2 regions of the Pseudoalteromonas sp. H103 genome follow, and region 1 is predicted to be linked to the other one. Evidence: predicted binding sites of a transcription regulator. Region 1 holds the regulator's gene; the other holds the start of a gene.
What was found. Region 1 encodes LexA, which represses DNA repair genes until DNA is damaged. Its sites were predicted from a motif close to TACTGTATNNNNATACAGTA; they were not measured.
Positions count from the first base shown of each region.

Region 2: ATS74_RS10365 (SulA-like leucine-rich domain-containing protein) is a predicted target of LexA. The motif match lies at 5,214-5,233, and genes of this name have one in related genera.

Region 1 is NZ_LOFG01000005.1:77,113-85,053, forward strand. It holds gene ATS74_RS05585 (SURF1 family protein) at 1-77, opposite strand, end outside; gene ATS74_RS20200 (DUF2909 domain-containing protein) at 91-399, shown strand; gene ATS74_RS05590 (cytochrome c oxidase subunit 3) at 302-1,180, opposite strand; gene ATS74_RS05595 (cytochrome c oxidase assembly protein) at 1,216-1,746, opposite strand; gene ctaD (cytochrome c oxidase subunit I) at 1,746-3,338, opposite strand; gene coxB (cytochrome c oxidase subunit II) at 3,338-4,480, opposite strand; gene lexA (transcriptional repressor LexA) at 4,960-5,577, opposite strand; gene ATS74_RS05620 (PaaI family thioesterase) at 5,755-6,195, shown strand; gene ATS74_RS05625 (hypothetical protein) at 6,206-6,586, opposite strand; gene ATS74_RS05630 (DUF7218 family protein) at 6,818-7,069, shown strand; gene ATS74_RS05635 (hypothetical protein) at 7,200-7,901, shown strand.
Region 2 is NZ_LOFG01000015.1:85,325-93,265, reverse strand. It holds gene ATS74_RS10390 (L-serine ammonia-lyase) at 1-817, shown strand, start outside; gene cysB (HTH-type transcriptional regulator CysB) at 908-1,885, opposite strand; gene ATS74_RS10380 (hypothetical protein) at 2,206-2,964, shown strand; gene ATS74_RS10375 (NCS2 family permease) at 3,098-4,390, opposite strand; gene ATS74_RS10370 (SEL1-like repeat protein) at 4,509-4,973, shown strand; gene ATS74_RS10365 (SulA-like leucine-rich domain-containing protein) at 5,259-5,693, shown strand; gene ATS74_RS10360 (YchJ family protein) at 5,732-6,211, shown strand; gene ATS74_RS10355 (GGDEF domain-containing response regulator) at 6,247-7,101, opposite strand; gene ATS74_RS10350 (DUF6172 family protein) at 7,571-7,873, opposite strand.

The sequences.
Region 1 (7,941 bases):
ATAAGTACCACAACCGCCACCATACAAAGTGTGATTATTGAGCTAAGCTTTTGTTTGTGCCATAAAACTAACTGCATAAGGTTCAACCCAGTGATTATTAAAATTATTATCGTACTGTTGTTATTGTTTATACTTTTTAACTTATTTAGAGCTTTATTTATTATGGTATCGGGTAAAACAAATGGACGGCCTATGTCTCACTTTTTAGGCCGCCGCGTGATATTTTCGGTTGTTGTATTAATTATGGTAATTGCCGCACTTAAATTTGGCTTTATTAAAGCTAATAATTCCCCAATAAATGCTACAGCACATATACAAATACAAATAAACATAGCCATACCACATCTACAAAATGCCAGTACCAAGCAGCAGCTTGAAATGCAAAATGCTTATCTTTAGTAAAGTGCCCTTTTAATATTCGTAAAAAAATAACCAGCAACAGTACAGTGCCAAGGGTTACATGCATGCCATGAAAACCAGTCAATAAAAAGAACGTATTACCGTAAACACCGGCATCAAGCGTTAAATTTAAATCGTTATAGGCGTGTATATACTCCTCAACTTGCAAAGCCAAAAAGCAAACACCTAATAAAATAGTTGCCCCTAGAAATACTTTAAGTGTCGTACGTTTATTGTTTTCCATTGCTACGTGGGCAAAATGCAAAGTAACCGATGAAGCGAGTAATATAAGCGTATTAATAAGCGGTAGGCCTTGCCAACCCATAGCTTGAGTTGTATCCCCTGCTGGCGTTGTCACTAGCGGCCAAACCGCTTCAAAAGTGGGCCACAAAACCTCGTTAGTCATCGCATTATTGCCAGCCCCACCTAACCAAGGCACAGATAGTATTCGGGCGTAAAATAAAGCGCCAAAAAAGGCCATAAAAAACATTACTTCAGAAAAAATAAACCAGCTCATACCTTGTCTGAACGAACGATCCATTTGCGCTGAATATAAGCCTTGATCGGACTCAGTAATTACATTTTTAAACCAGCTATAAAGCATGTATAAAAGCACGGCAATACCAACGTATAGCAAGTAAACGCCGCTCCCACCTCCTTCTTTTGAGGCACTCATAACCGTTAATGCAGCACCTACCGCAATAAAAAATAAAGCAATAGCGCCCACTATTGGCCACGGGCTTTGCTCTGGTACGTAGTAATTTTCATATTCTTGATTCATGTTACTTGCTCCTAGTTTTACACTAGACATGCAGGCTAGTTATTGCTCGCTACTAGCTGCTCACTAATATCAAATACGGTGTACGATAAAGTTAGCTCTTCTATATCGGTTGGTAATGCGGTATCGACATAAAAAAGTAGTTTAAACTCAAGTTCCTCCCCTGCTTTTAGCGGTTGCTGATCAAAGCAAAAACAGGCAATTTTATGTAAATACTTAGCCGCTTTACCGGGAGAAACCGAGGGCACAGCTTGCATTACTTTATCGAGGTTACTGTTATTTTTAGCGCTAAACATTACCTCACGCATAGCACCGGGTTTAACAGCAACACTGTATTCTTTTGACTTAACAACAAATGGCGCGCCACTATGCGCATGGGTTGTAAAACTCACCCCTATTTCTCGGTTTTGAGTAACCTGTGTACTTAGCTTTGCTTGCTCAAGCGATGGCTTACCATTTAGACCTGTTACATCGCAAAATACGTCGTATAAGGGCACTAAGGCAAAAGCAAAAGCAAACATACCTATGCAAATAAGTACTAAGCGTTTAAGTAGCGGCGCGTGAGTCATTACTTAATTTCCGGTGGTGTAGAAAAGGTATGATACGGCGCTGGAGATTCAACTTCCCACTCTAAACCTTCGGCACCATCCCACACTTTTGCAGGCACTTTATCGCCACCTCGGGCGCACTTAATTACCACGGCCACAAATAAAAGCTGCGATAAACCAAATGCAAACCCACCAATACTAATAATGGCGTTAAAATCGGCAAACTGCAGAGCGTAATCTGGAATACGCCTGGGCATACCGGCAAGCCCTACAAAATGCATAGGAAAAAACAGTACATTTACACTGACAAGCGATAGCCAAAAATGCCATTTAGCCAAGGTAATATTAAACATATTACCGGTCCATTTAGGCAGCCAGTAATAAGCACCCGCCATTATCGAAAAGATGGCCCCGGTTACTAATACATAGTGAAAATGCGCCACCACAAAGTACGTATCATGATACTGAAAATCAGCAGGTGTAATGGCTAACATCAACCCAGAAAAGCCTCCTAAGGTAAACAGCACAATAAAGGCAATACTAAATAGCATGGGGACTTCAAAGCTAATTGAGCCTTTCCACATGGTCGCTACCCAGTTAAATACTTTTACTCCAGTTGGCACCGATATAAGCATCGTTGCGTACATAAAAAATAACTCGCCAGCCACCGGCATACCTGTGGTAAACATATGGTGAGCCCATACAATAAAACTAAGTAGCGCAATGGATGAGGTGGCGTACACCATGGACGCATAACCAAATAGTTTTTTACGTGAAAAGGTAGGTACTATGGTCGATATAATGCCAAAAGCTGGCAAAATCATGATGTATACTTCAGGGTGACCAAAAAACCAAAATATGTGCTGAAACATAACCGGGTCACCACCGCCGGCCGCATCAAAAAAGCTAGTAGCAAAGTATTTATCAGTGAGTACCATGGTCACAGCTCCCGCAAGTACAGGCATAACAGCAATTAACAAAAATGCAGTTATTAGCCATGTCCACACGAATAACGGAAGCTTCATCCATGTCATACCCGGAGCACGTAAATTAACTATGGTCACAATTACATTGATTGCCCCCATAATTGAGCTGATACCCATAATATGAACGGCAAATACAAACAACGCAGTATTATCGTTACTGTAAGTAGTTGAAAGAGGAGCGTAAAAAGTCCAGCCGAATGCAGGCCCACCGCCAGGCATAAATAAAGAAGCCAGCAGGATTAAAAATGCGAAGGGTAATATCCAAAAGCTCCAGTTATTCATTCTTGGTAGTGCCATATCTGGCGCACCAATCATTAATGGCACCATCCAGTTAGCAAGGCCAGTAAAGGCTGGCATAACCGCACCAAATACCATAATCAAGCCATGTACAGTGGTCATTTGATTAAAAAAATGAGGCTCAACTAGCTGTAACCCAGGTTGAAATAATTCGGCCCTAATGACCATAGCCATAGCGCCGCCAATTAAAAACATAGTCAGCGAAAAAATTAAATATAAGCTGCCAATATCTTTATGATTGGTTGTATATAACCAGCGCTTAAAGCCTTTTGCAGGATGATGACCGTGGTGAGCTTCATTGGCGTTAGATTGTTCTACTATGCTACTCATTAGTTCGCCTCCCCATCAGCATCAAGTGCTGCCTGAATCTCACTAGGTTGAATTACATCACCCGTATCGTTACCCCACGCATTGCGTTTGTAGGTAATGACTGCCGCAAGTTGTTTGATTGATAGTTGTTTAGCAAAAGCTTGCATTGCAGTACCAGGGCGACCATGGATCACAATATCAATGTGATCTTTTATATCACCAAGCACAATGGGGCTGCCTTTAAGTGCAGGAAATACGCCCGGTAAGCCCATGCCCGTTGGCTGATGACACGCGGCGCAACTTGCCATATACACTTGCTCGCCTAAAGTCATTAACTCTTCTTTAGGCAACGTTTGATCAAGCAGAGCTGCATCGGCTAATGCCGCTTTTTGCTTTGCTTGTTTTGAATCAGCAAGCCAAGCATTAAAATCTTCCTGCGATTTTGCCTCAACCACCACTGGCATAAAGCCATGATCTTTACCGCACAGCTCAGCGCACTGTCCTCGGTAAATACCTTCTTCGTTAATGTTGGTCCATGTTTCGTTTATGAAGCCGGGGTTTGCATCTTTTTTAACAGCAAAGTCAGGTACCCACCAAGAGTGAATAACGTCATCTGAGGTCATTAAAAAACGTACTTTTTGATTAATTGGCAGCACTAATGGCTTATCAACTTCAAGCAAATAATTTGGATTTTTATCTGCAAGGTTGGCTATTTCATCTTGAGGGGTAGATAAAATTGAGTAAAACGCGACATCCTCACCCATGTATTCGTAATGCCACTTCCACTGCGAACCCGTAATTTTAATGGTTAAATCAGCTTTGCTGGCATCTTCCATTGCAATAAGTGTTTTAGTGGCAGGGATTGCCATGGCAATTAAGATAACAAATGGAATGGCAGTCCAAAGTATTTCTACTTTAGTACTTTCATGAAATTGGGCAGGTACTGCCCCTTTAGATTTACGGTGATGAATAAGTGCCCAAAACATAATTGCGAACACTATCACCCCAATCACACAACATATTAAAAATATGGTCATGTGTAGCTGATATACATTATTGCTTATATCGGTTACGCCTTTGCGCATATTGTATTGGCTATTTGCCATTACATGCTGCGGAAAAACAATCAATACAAACCACAAGGTAGAGGTCAGTTTACCCATGTGACGGCTCCTTTGATGCTATTGCGAGTGCAAAGCGAAGAGGCATACGGCTTAAACGCCTATTCGTTATTTTTATTATTTAACCAATCTTATTTGTTTCAATTGGTATTGCTGTGCCAACAAAGAGTTTGTGTATATTGTGTGTTCTCAAAACTAAAAGCTGTGAGTTATTGTTAGCCCAGCAAATTAATAATTAGCTAAAAAACATACAACAAGCAAGTTTCAGTATAAAAAACAAACAAGTTGTATTTTAAAATTAGCCTTAATTACACCAACATAAATACAAATTTAATAATCAAAAAACGAGAAAAAATAGGGGGTGTATCACATAAAAGAAGAGTTAAGTACGAGTGCAAAAAAGTTTACAGCTTAAATAACTATATAGCTGTTTTAGTATTGCTAAAAGGTGAGTTTTTAAAACAAAAATGCACACTAAAAAGTGCGCATTTATAAATTTACTATCTAATATAGGCTAGAAATTACATCCAATCGGCGTTTCTAATTACGCCTACTGCTAAGCCTTCAATATTAAAAGACTCATTTTCAAGGTCTACTTCTATTGGCGTAAACTCTTCGTTTTCGGCGTGTAATAATACTTTGCGGCCTGCTTTTTCTAAGCGTTTTACGGTTACATCTTCATCTACTCGTGCAACCACAACTTGGCCGTTTTCAGCAGTTTGAGTGCGATGTACAGCCAGTAAATCGCCATCCATAATACCAATATCTTTCATACTCATGCCATTTACACGAAGTAAAAAATCGGCGGCTGGTTTAAACATTAAAGGGTCTATTTTGCAATGGCTCTCAACATGTTCTTGCGCCAAAATAGGTGAGCCTGCAGCAACACGCCCTATAAGAGGTAAGCCTAATTGCTCTGGCTCTTCTTCTTCAATTAATTGAATGCCACGGCTTGCACCTGGCTTCATCTTAATTACACCCTTTTTAGCAAGCGCTTTTAAGTGTTCTTCTGCTGCATTAGCACTTTTAAAACCTAATGTTTGCGCTATTTCGGCACGTGTAGGAGGCATACCAGTGTCTTTAATAAAAACTTTAATGAGTTCTAGTATTTGAGCTTGGCGTTTCGTTAATGGTCGCATACAACTGGTTTTCCATACAGTACATTTAACTGTGAGTATATACAGTTAAATAAAAATCGCAAATTTAAATTCTGCTTTAAAATAGCTAAACTAAAAGCATATGTGTACATTTTAGGTATTTATAAAATTCACATTTATAAAGTGCAATAAACTTGGTTTTAATTCAAAGGAGTAATTATGAGTATTTGGCACCAACCCATCACTTTAGAGCTTTGCAAACAGTTAGAGGAAGGCATTAACGGCCAAGGCACATTAATGAAAACCATGAGTATTGAAGTCACAGAAATTGGTGACGATTACCTAGTTGCTACTATGCCAGCAATTCCTGAGCATCATAATCCTATGGGTATGGTTCACGGTGGTGCAAATGTAGTACTTGCTGAAACAGTAGCAAGCTATGCTGCTAATTTTGTTGTCGATTTTACAAAGTTTTATTGTGTAGGGCAGGAAATTAGCGCAAGCCATTTAAAAGCATCTCGCAATGGTACTTTAACTGCAACCGCTAGGGCTTTTCATATAGGTAAACGTAGTTCTGTGTGGGAAATAAAAATAACAAATAGTCGCAATGAGCTATGCTGCGTATCAAAAATGACCGCAGCAGTTGTAGAGCGCAGGTAATTACTTCTTTTTATTTTTCGATAGGATAAATTGTAATTTCCATACCTGCACCAATCGCAGATATACGGAGCAGTGTGTCTGCATGTAGGGCTTGGTTAAAGCACTTAGGTGACGTGCCCGATTCAAAGCCAATATCAAACGTTCTTCGCGAGCAGCTTAGCCATTGTTTAAGCGCATTACGTGAACACGACTCAATAAGCTCGCACAAGTGGTTAATAGCTTTATCTGGTGTTGATATTTCACCTGAGGCTTCAATACGCGCAAGTTGACGATATTCGTCTTTATCATAATGCAAAACCGTCGCGTTTTTCTTTAAGTCTGCCACTAAGGCGCTAATATCATGTTTAGACTCAAGCTCTAGATCTACATTTAAAAATTGAATTTCCGACATTGTCTGCTTTTTACCCTCTTATAGTTTCATCGCAAACTTTAACGCAGTTTTACTTTTATACCAAATTAACAAAGCAGTAATCCTTGCTTTATCTTCATAAATGCACTTTTTAACGCTTTTGGCACCTAACTTGCTCGTTTTAATTAAGCTGGCTTAATTGCTTAGTTTTACAATTAAACAATGAAATTAATACACACACTGTGTAAGTAACGATTTTTAAGGAGCATTAAAATGGTAGATCATGGTCCACAAATTAAAAACGACGATCAGTACGATGCACTTCGCGATGAGGGCATGAGTAAACAAAAAGCAGCACGTATTGCCAATAGCAATACCCATAAAACAGCAGTTAAAGGCGGCAAAGCCTCTCAGTATGAGCAACGTACAAAAAAACAGTTATACGACAAAGCAAAAGAGGTGGGCATTAGCGGGCGATCTAAAATGAACAAACAAGAGCTAATAAATGCCCTGCGTGAAAGCTAAAATTAACTAAAATCTATTGATGTCATTAAAGCCTCATATTTATAAACTTATGAAAAACTGCGACAAAATGCCGCAGCAAAAGCGTGGGAAGCTATAATAAACTAACGCTAAAAATAATAAGAAGATAAATATGAGCAAAAAAATATTTAAGCGTGCACGCAAATTACATAAGTGGCTAGGCTATTTACTTGCCTTACAAATTTTAGCTTGGCTTTTAGGCGGCTTAGTTATGAGCGCTATTCCACTTGACTATGTGCACGGCAAACACCTTACTAAACGCACACTTACAAACCCATTTACACAAGCAGACTACCCTGCATCACTCGATGATATTACTTCACAAATGGCTAACCCCACTCAAATAATATTTGAAAACTTTTTAACTACTCCCCTTATTACTGTTATCAATAATACCGAACAGCAAAGCTTTAATGGTTTAACGGGTCGCCCTTTTGAACCACCCACTAAAATACAAATTACCGCTAATGCGCAGGCTCATTTACTCATCGACGCTAAGCCAATTAGTACAACGCTTTTAAAACAAGGTACTCGAGAGGTCGGATACAAAACAAATGTGTGGCAAGTACAATTTAACGACACCTTTAATACCACGCTGTATTTAAATGCGATTAACGGCAAAGTAATTACTGTTCGCAGCACTCTATGGCGTATATTCGACTTTTTTTGGATGCTGCACATAATGGATTACGACGAGCGAGAAGATTTTAACAACCCGTTACTAATCAGCTTTGCAGCCACCAGCGTGCTATTTTGTTTATGCGGTATGTTGCTACTTTTGCAAAACTTAAGGCTTAAAAGGATTTTTAAATAGGTTTATATTTTAATTTCAAGGCTTTAAACTAGCGCCTCCT
Region 2 (7,941 bases), on a different contig from region 1:
TAAAGAGTCAGGCTTGAGTGTATCTAGCTTGATGATGAAAAATGAAAAAACACTACGCAGCGAAGATGCAATTAAAGATGAACTCTTTAATATTTGGCAAGTAATGAAAGCCTGCATTGAACGCGGTATGCGCACCGAAGGTATTTTACCCGGAGGCCTAAAAGTTAAACGCCGTTCCCCTAGTTTATATTTAAAGCTTAATGTTGAAGTAAGTAACGACCCTCTTCGCGCAATGGACTGGGTTGATTTATTTGCCCTTGCTGTAAATGAAGAAAACGCAGCCGGCGGCCGTGTTGTTACCGCTCCAACTAACGGCGCTGCTGGTATATTGCCCGCTGTACTTATGTACTATCACACATTTATTAAAGAAGTGGATCGTGATATAGCAACACGCTACTTATTAACAGCTGCGGCTATTGGTATTTTATACAAAAAGAATGCTTCGATCTCAGGCGCTGAAGTAGGCTGTCAAGGTGAAGTAGGTGTTGCGTGTTCAATGGCTGCGGGTGCACTTACTGAAATAGTAGGCGGTAATGTTGTACAAGTTGAAAACGCCGCTGAAATTGGCATGGAACATAACTTAGGTCTTACCTGCGACCCTGTTGGTGGCTTAGTGCAAGTACCCTGTATTGAACGCAATGCAATGGGCTCTATTAAGGCAATAAACGCATCACGCCTTGCTATTCGTGGCAGTGGTGAGCAAAAGGTATCGCTTGATAAAGTAATTAAAACGATGCTTGATACCGGTAATGACATGAAGACTAAATACAAAGAAACCGCACGTGGTGGGTTAGCTGTAAATATTATTGAATGTTAAATGCGATAAAATCAAAAAGCCGCCTATTGTAAAATAGGCGGCTTTTTATTATTCGTTCAATTTAATTATCCAGAGCTCGGATTAATTAGGCTATTTAACAGGTAACTCTATGTCTTCAAAAAGTTTATCTACGTCTTCTTGATTGCGCAGTAAACTTGCTCGCTCTACTCGCTCCTTGGTTAGGTGCGGGGCAAAACGTTCAATAAAATCATACATATACGTACGTAAAAAACTGCCCTTTCTAAAGCCAATTTTAGTCGTACTTGCTTCAAACAAGTGACTAGCATCTATACACACTAAATCTGTATCGCTTAACTGATCAATAGCCATAGACGCAACAACGCCTACGCCGAGCCCTAGCCGTACATAGGTTTTAATAACATCTGCATCGGTTGCGGTAAATACAATGTGTGGTTCAAGACCATGAGCACTAAATGCCTTATCAAGCTCCGAACGACCCGTAAAACCAAATACATAAGTAATTAGAGGGTATTGTGCAATATCAGAAACAGTTAAATTATCTGCTTTTTTGGCAAGTGGGTGATCTTTAGCCACCACTATACTGCGATTCCAATGATAACAAGGCAACATAACTAAATCTGAATATAAATGCAGTGCTTCAGTGGCAATTGCAAAATCTGCATCACCACGTGCTGCAGCATCAGAGATTTGCTGAGGTGTGCCTTGATGCATATGCAGTGATACCGCAGGGTATTTTTTCATAAACCCTTGAATAACATTTGGTAAAGCATAACGAGCTTGAGTGTGTGTGGTTGCAATGTTTAACTTACCTTGATCAGGTAATGTGTGTTCGTTTGCTACCGCTTTAATCCCTTCAACTTTAGATAATATTTCACGAGAAATATTAATAATATCTTCGCCAGCACCTGTTACATGCGTTAAATGCTTTCCGCTACGACCAAAAATTTGTACACCTAACTCATCTTCAAGCATTCGTACTTGTTTAGAAATCCCCGGCTGCGAGGTAAATAAGCTCTCAGCGGTGGCTGAAACATTTAATTTATGATTTTGTACTTCTACTATGTATCTGAGTTGTTGTAATTTCATGGCTGCAAATTTTAACGTTGTTATTCATATTATTTATAAAGGCAATACCTGTTAAAACCAAGTGTTATTTGAATAAAAAGCCACATTAGTGCTTAAGGCATGCAATTATCTGATTAGTACTCAAGGCTAGCATAATAAATATGCTTGAGGTAGCGATGTTTATTCAGGTTAATCTTATAATCCCTTCGTCTTACAACACTTTAAGAAAGCTAAACCCTAATTAACTGGGTATTTTTAAGTTTATCAACGCAAAGCTACACAGTTAACGTATAATTAATGTAAGATTAAGCAAATTAGATTATGAATCAGAGAATTAAAAAATGATTGTTTCTATCATAATAATACTTATAGTCGCGCTTATAGTAATAGCGCTGTGGGTAAGTGCTGTACAGCAACATAAAGAAAAACAAGAAGCTGAACGCCGCAAAGAGTTAACAAAGCAAAAAGCAATTATTGAAGAAACCGAAGAAGCACTTATGAATAGTGCAAATATTCCTTTATCCGAAAATATAATTCGTGCATTACAACGCCGCGTATATGAAGCATTAAATACAATGGTTTCAAACTCGCCAAATTCTAAAGCGCTTAAAAGTAGATTAAGCGAGTCAAAAACTCACTTATCAAACCCTGTACAAGGTAATAATAGCGAGTCTTTAGCATTACCAAGTAATGATAAGCAACTGGTAAGTTTGATTCAAGGTATAAAAAAGCTGCGCGCAATTTTACGCTCTGAGCACAGTAAAGGCCGTGTTGATAGTCAGGTTTTTTCTGTAGAGGACAAACGTCTTGAAAAATTACAATTACGCATAAATATTGAAAGCCAAATAAAACGAGGTCTATCGGCTCGCTCAGCAAGCATGGTTGGCTCAGCAAGACAGTATTTTGAAAAAGCATATGCAACATTAAGTGCTGTTACCTACTCTGATGAGTATGTAACATCAAAACGCCAAGAAGTTGAAGGCTACCTAGAAGCAATTAGTGTTGAATTAAGAGCCTCTAATGCAAGTGCCCTTAAAAAGAAAGCCGAAGCCGAACAAGACGATCTGGATGTTTTATTTGCCCCTAAAAAGAAATGGTAAATTAGGTTTGCCAAATAATACATGGTGTTATTAACAGCGATAACTTATCGACTCTTTATATCCATGCTACAAATATTAAAAAACCCATACAAATCAATTTGTATGGGTTTTTTATGATTACCGTTTTATTCTATTATGATAAGAACGCAAATTTAATAACAAATAATGCCGTTAAAATCCAAACGCTAATGCTAATTTGATCTTTCTTACCACACAGTACTTTAACCGCAGTGTAAGATATAAAACCAAGCGCTATGCCATGTGCAATAGAAAAAGTAAGTGGAGTCATTAACAATACAACAGTAACAGGAATTGCATCAGTCATATCATCCCAATTTACAAACTTTAGATTTTGTAGCATTAATACAGCAACGTAAAGAATTGCGCCTGCTGTTGCATACGCCGGTACCATTTGTGCAAGGGGTGCAAAAAACATCATTAATAAAAAGCATATGCCAACAACTACAGCCGTTAAGCCTGTACGTCCACCAACAGATACACCCGCTACTGACTCAATATAAGACGTTGTAGTTGAAGTACCAAGCATAGCACCGGCAATTGTTGCAGAGCTATCGGCACTTAAAGCACGACCCAAACGCGGCATATTGCCTTTCTCGTCTGCGAGTCCCGCTTTTTGAGTAACAGCAACCAAGGTGCCCGAAGTATCAAATAAATCAACAAACAGAAATGCAAAAATTACACTTAGCATAGACAGCTCAAAAGCCGCGGCAAAATCTAGTTGCATAAAAGTAGGCATAATTGAAGGCGGCATAGCTATCACACCATGATATTCAACAAGCCCTAAACTTAAAGCAATGCCAGTCACTAATAAAATACTAATGAGTACACCACTTTTAAAATCGCGGTATAAAAGTGCTGCGATAACAAAAAAGCTTAATATTGCTAATAATGGACCTGCCGATGTGATATCACCTAATTGAACAAGAGTTGCAGGACTTGCGACAATAATACCTGCATTTTTTAATGCAATTAACGCTAAAAAAGCACCAATACCAGTTGCAATGGCTCTTTTTAATACCAAAGGTATAGCGTTAATAATCCACTCTCTGACTTTAAATAAGCTCAAAAATAAAAATATACACCCCGACATAAATACAGCCCCTAACGCAGCTTGCCAGGTATAACCCATCCCCAATACAACACCATAAGTAAAAAAGGCGTTTAGTCCCATGCCAGGAGCCAGCGCTAATGGGTAATTTGCCCATAATCCCATAATAAAACAGCCTATTGCGGCAGCAATACAAGTAGCAACAAATGCAGCCCCTTGATCCATTCCAGCCTCTGCAAGCATGGCTGGGTTTACAAATACAATGTAAACCATAGTGATAAAGGTAGTAAGGCCAGCCACGCATTCGCGTTTAACTGTTGAGTTATTTTCGCTAAGTTTAAATAAGGCTTCGAACATAATAAGCTTGTAATAGTAAAAAGTAGTGAGATTTTATCATAAAAATCATCTTTAACAGGACATTTTACCTTGCGATATACTAAACTATTGAAGCAGTTAAAATAACAAATGAATCAATATGCTAAAAACAACACCCAACGGGCACGACCTAGAACAACAGTTAGATAATATTTTAGGCTTTGTTACTCAACCCGATAACAACCCTGCAGTAGCTAACGCTAAAAAAGATGAGCAAAGCACACTGAATAAAGCGCTATATTATTTAAAAAATAAGCAACCTCCATTAGCTGCAAAATGGATGCGCCTAGCGGCAATGGCAGGTAATCAAAGAGCACAGTTTTATTTAGGTTTGTTTTTTGTAAAAGGTGAAGGCGTGCCACAAAGTGTATTTCATGCTGCGGCTTGGTTAAGCCTTGCTAGCAGCCAAGGTTATGAACCCGCTAGCGCTGCAGTTAACGACCTAAGAAAGCATATAGAAACTAAACGATTTAAAGATGCTCAATGCTATGCCGCCAGCCTATACGAGCAAATTCATCAGCTGCAGTACGCACACCTTATTCCTAATGCTCCTCAAATCGATTAATTAATCATTTGCTTAATACTGTATAGAGCATAAAACACTGTATAAAAATATCTATCTCTACCCGTCATCGCACCTTTGACAAAAATATCAGCTAATATAAATATTATGACTCACATTAAATTAAATGTAACCGATTGATTCTAATTGATTATTTTTAAACTTTTTAACTTCACTAGTTTTAAACTGAATAACTGTACAAATAAATAGCAAATATCGCTTGCACAGAAGCACTGTATAAACTACTGTATACGTGTACTGTATAAAAACCCAGTGAGTGAGATATTTATGTTACAGCCTATTACCGTAAGAACAGTTAAAAGTTATAAGCAAGATGATAAACGTGATTGTGTAAACTTAATTCAAATTGAAGATGAGATATCAGCAACGTTTGAGCTTTTAAAAGTGCTGCACCATTATAATAGCTCTAACGCATGGACATTATTGATTGCTCCTGATCATGTTCCTAGTAGAGCATTACTCGACTCGTGCTCTATTGATACAAGTAAGTTGCTAGTGATCAGGCAAAAACACTTAGTAAATTTAGAGTATGTTTTGAATTCTGCGTTGAATAACGGTAATTTTGCGGCTGTAATAACGTGGACCGATATAGTAAATAATCAATTGCTTAATAGCCTTTCTTTAGATTTAAGTAAAACTGCAACGAAGCTTTATTGCTTTACAAAAAACTCGACAATTACAGAGATACCACTAGCACAATAAGATTGATAAACTAATGTTTTAAACTCTGTACTGTTATTATGATTTTACCAAATACCACTCAATGTTTTTGCAGTAGCGGGCTGAATTATGCCCACTGCTGCGAGCCCCTTCATATAGGGTCACAACAAGCCGCTAATCCTGAGCAATTAATGCGTTCTCGCTATAGTGCTTATGTTACAAAAAATGCAAAGTATGTTTATCATACTTATGCCTCTGAAAAAAAAGCGGAAAACCCTATAAAAGAGATTAAAGATTTTGCAAATAGTTGCCGGTTTGTAGGTTTAGACGTAGTAAGTACAAACCACGATGACTCTCAAGGAAGTGTTGAATTTAAAGCGCATTATTTTTATCAAAATTTATACTGTGAGCTTCACGAACACTCACGATTTATAAAAGAGGACGATAAATGGCGTTATATCGATGGGACTATACTTCCTGTAGCTGATATTAAGGTGAGTAGAAATGATAACTGCCCTTGTGGCAGTGGTAAAAAATACAAAAAATGCCACAGCGTATGACTCTCCCATAACCAAAACTATAACTTAAAAAGGGGCTAAAAACTGACTTGGTTACGCCCTTGAAACTTAGATTGATACATTCTTTCATCTGCTAACTGTAATGTATTTTTACTATTGTCGCGCGTTTGCAATGTTGCGCCACCAATACTAATTGTTACAAATTCATGCTCTGAGTGTTTATGCAATATACCTAGTTGCATTACATTATTTTTTATTTTGTCTGCTACACAATTAGCGCCTTTATTACCTGTATGGGGAAGTACAACAACAAATTCTTCCCCTCCAAATCTTGATACAAAATCTGCAGGACGTTGTAAGCTTTTAGTAATTGTTTGGGCAACTAAGTTTAATACCGCATCCCCCTGTACGTGGCCATAAGTGTCATTGTATTGCTTAAAGTAATCTATATCTATTAGTAACAGTGCACAGTCTGCATTTTCACGTAATGCACTTTGTTCTATTTTTATAAAGTGGGTATCAAAGTAGCGTCGGTTATAAATTTGAGTTAAGTCGTCAATAAACACTTTTTGATTAAGTAAATCATGTTGAGCCTTAATCATTAAGTGAGCTCTCACCCTCCTAAATAGTGTTTCAGGATTTGTCGGTTTCTTTATAAAATCTACGGCACCAGCTTCCCAACATGCCCCCTCTTCGCTTTCGAGTGACGTAATAAATATAACTGGGATATCTTGAGTTTCGTAAGTATTTTTTAGTTTTAAACAGGTTTCTATTCCATTAATACCTTCTAAATTGATATCTAGAAGTATTAGGTCGGGCGGATCTAACTTACATAAATCTATAGCCTCTTCACCACTTCTAGAAGTCATTACATTAAAACGATCCGACAATGCCTTTCTAAGTACAATTAATGTTAGTAGTTGGTCTTCCACAATAAGTACCTTAGAACTTTTTAAACTTAGTTGTAATGCATGATCTGAGTAATTTATTGGCATAACTTGCGATACTTATTTTTATTATTTTACACACACTATAATACTATTTTATGTTATGCAAATGTTAACAGCCATATAAAAGGCTAAGCTTATGTAGTGAAGCTGAGGTGGCGACAAAATATCAAGAAATGCATTATTACTTTATTGGCGAGTTGAATGAAGTGACAGTTAAAATGTGTGCAGAAAAATTCGACTCGCTTTGCTAATCATTTAAAAATGAAAGCTATACTAAGCACATATGTAGTTACCTAACCTTCTAGGCAATCACATAGCAAACGCTAGGTATGGCACTTCAAAATGATTGAGGGTTATTTAGATTGGCATAAACAAAGAACGGATCATAAAAACAAAAAATGGGCCACTTAGGCCCATTTCATAATTTACATATTAGTTTTAAACTAACTTTTTACTCGTCATCATCAAGGTCTAACTGTTGACGCTGTGCAGGTCGAGCTAAAATCTCTACATAGAAAGAAGTTAAACCTTGCTTTTCAATTTCGCCAATTTGGTTGTTTAATTCAGCAACATGCACAACCTGTGCTTCTTCTGCTGTATTACCAAACTTACAGTCAAATGCCCAATAATCAGCATCTTCAGGAAGCGTCTTGTTACGCTCTCTTTTCAAATATTTTTTCACTTCGTGCTTTGCAGCATCAACCATACGAGGGTATTTGATTTTCTCGTGATTTAGCGTGAATGTTTTCTTCATTACGTTCCTAATTACCTTGGTTTAATGATAACGGCATTTAATGTCATACCATTTGTCGCCATTATAGC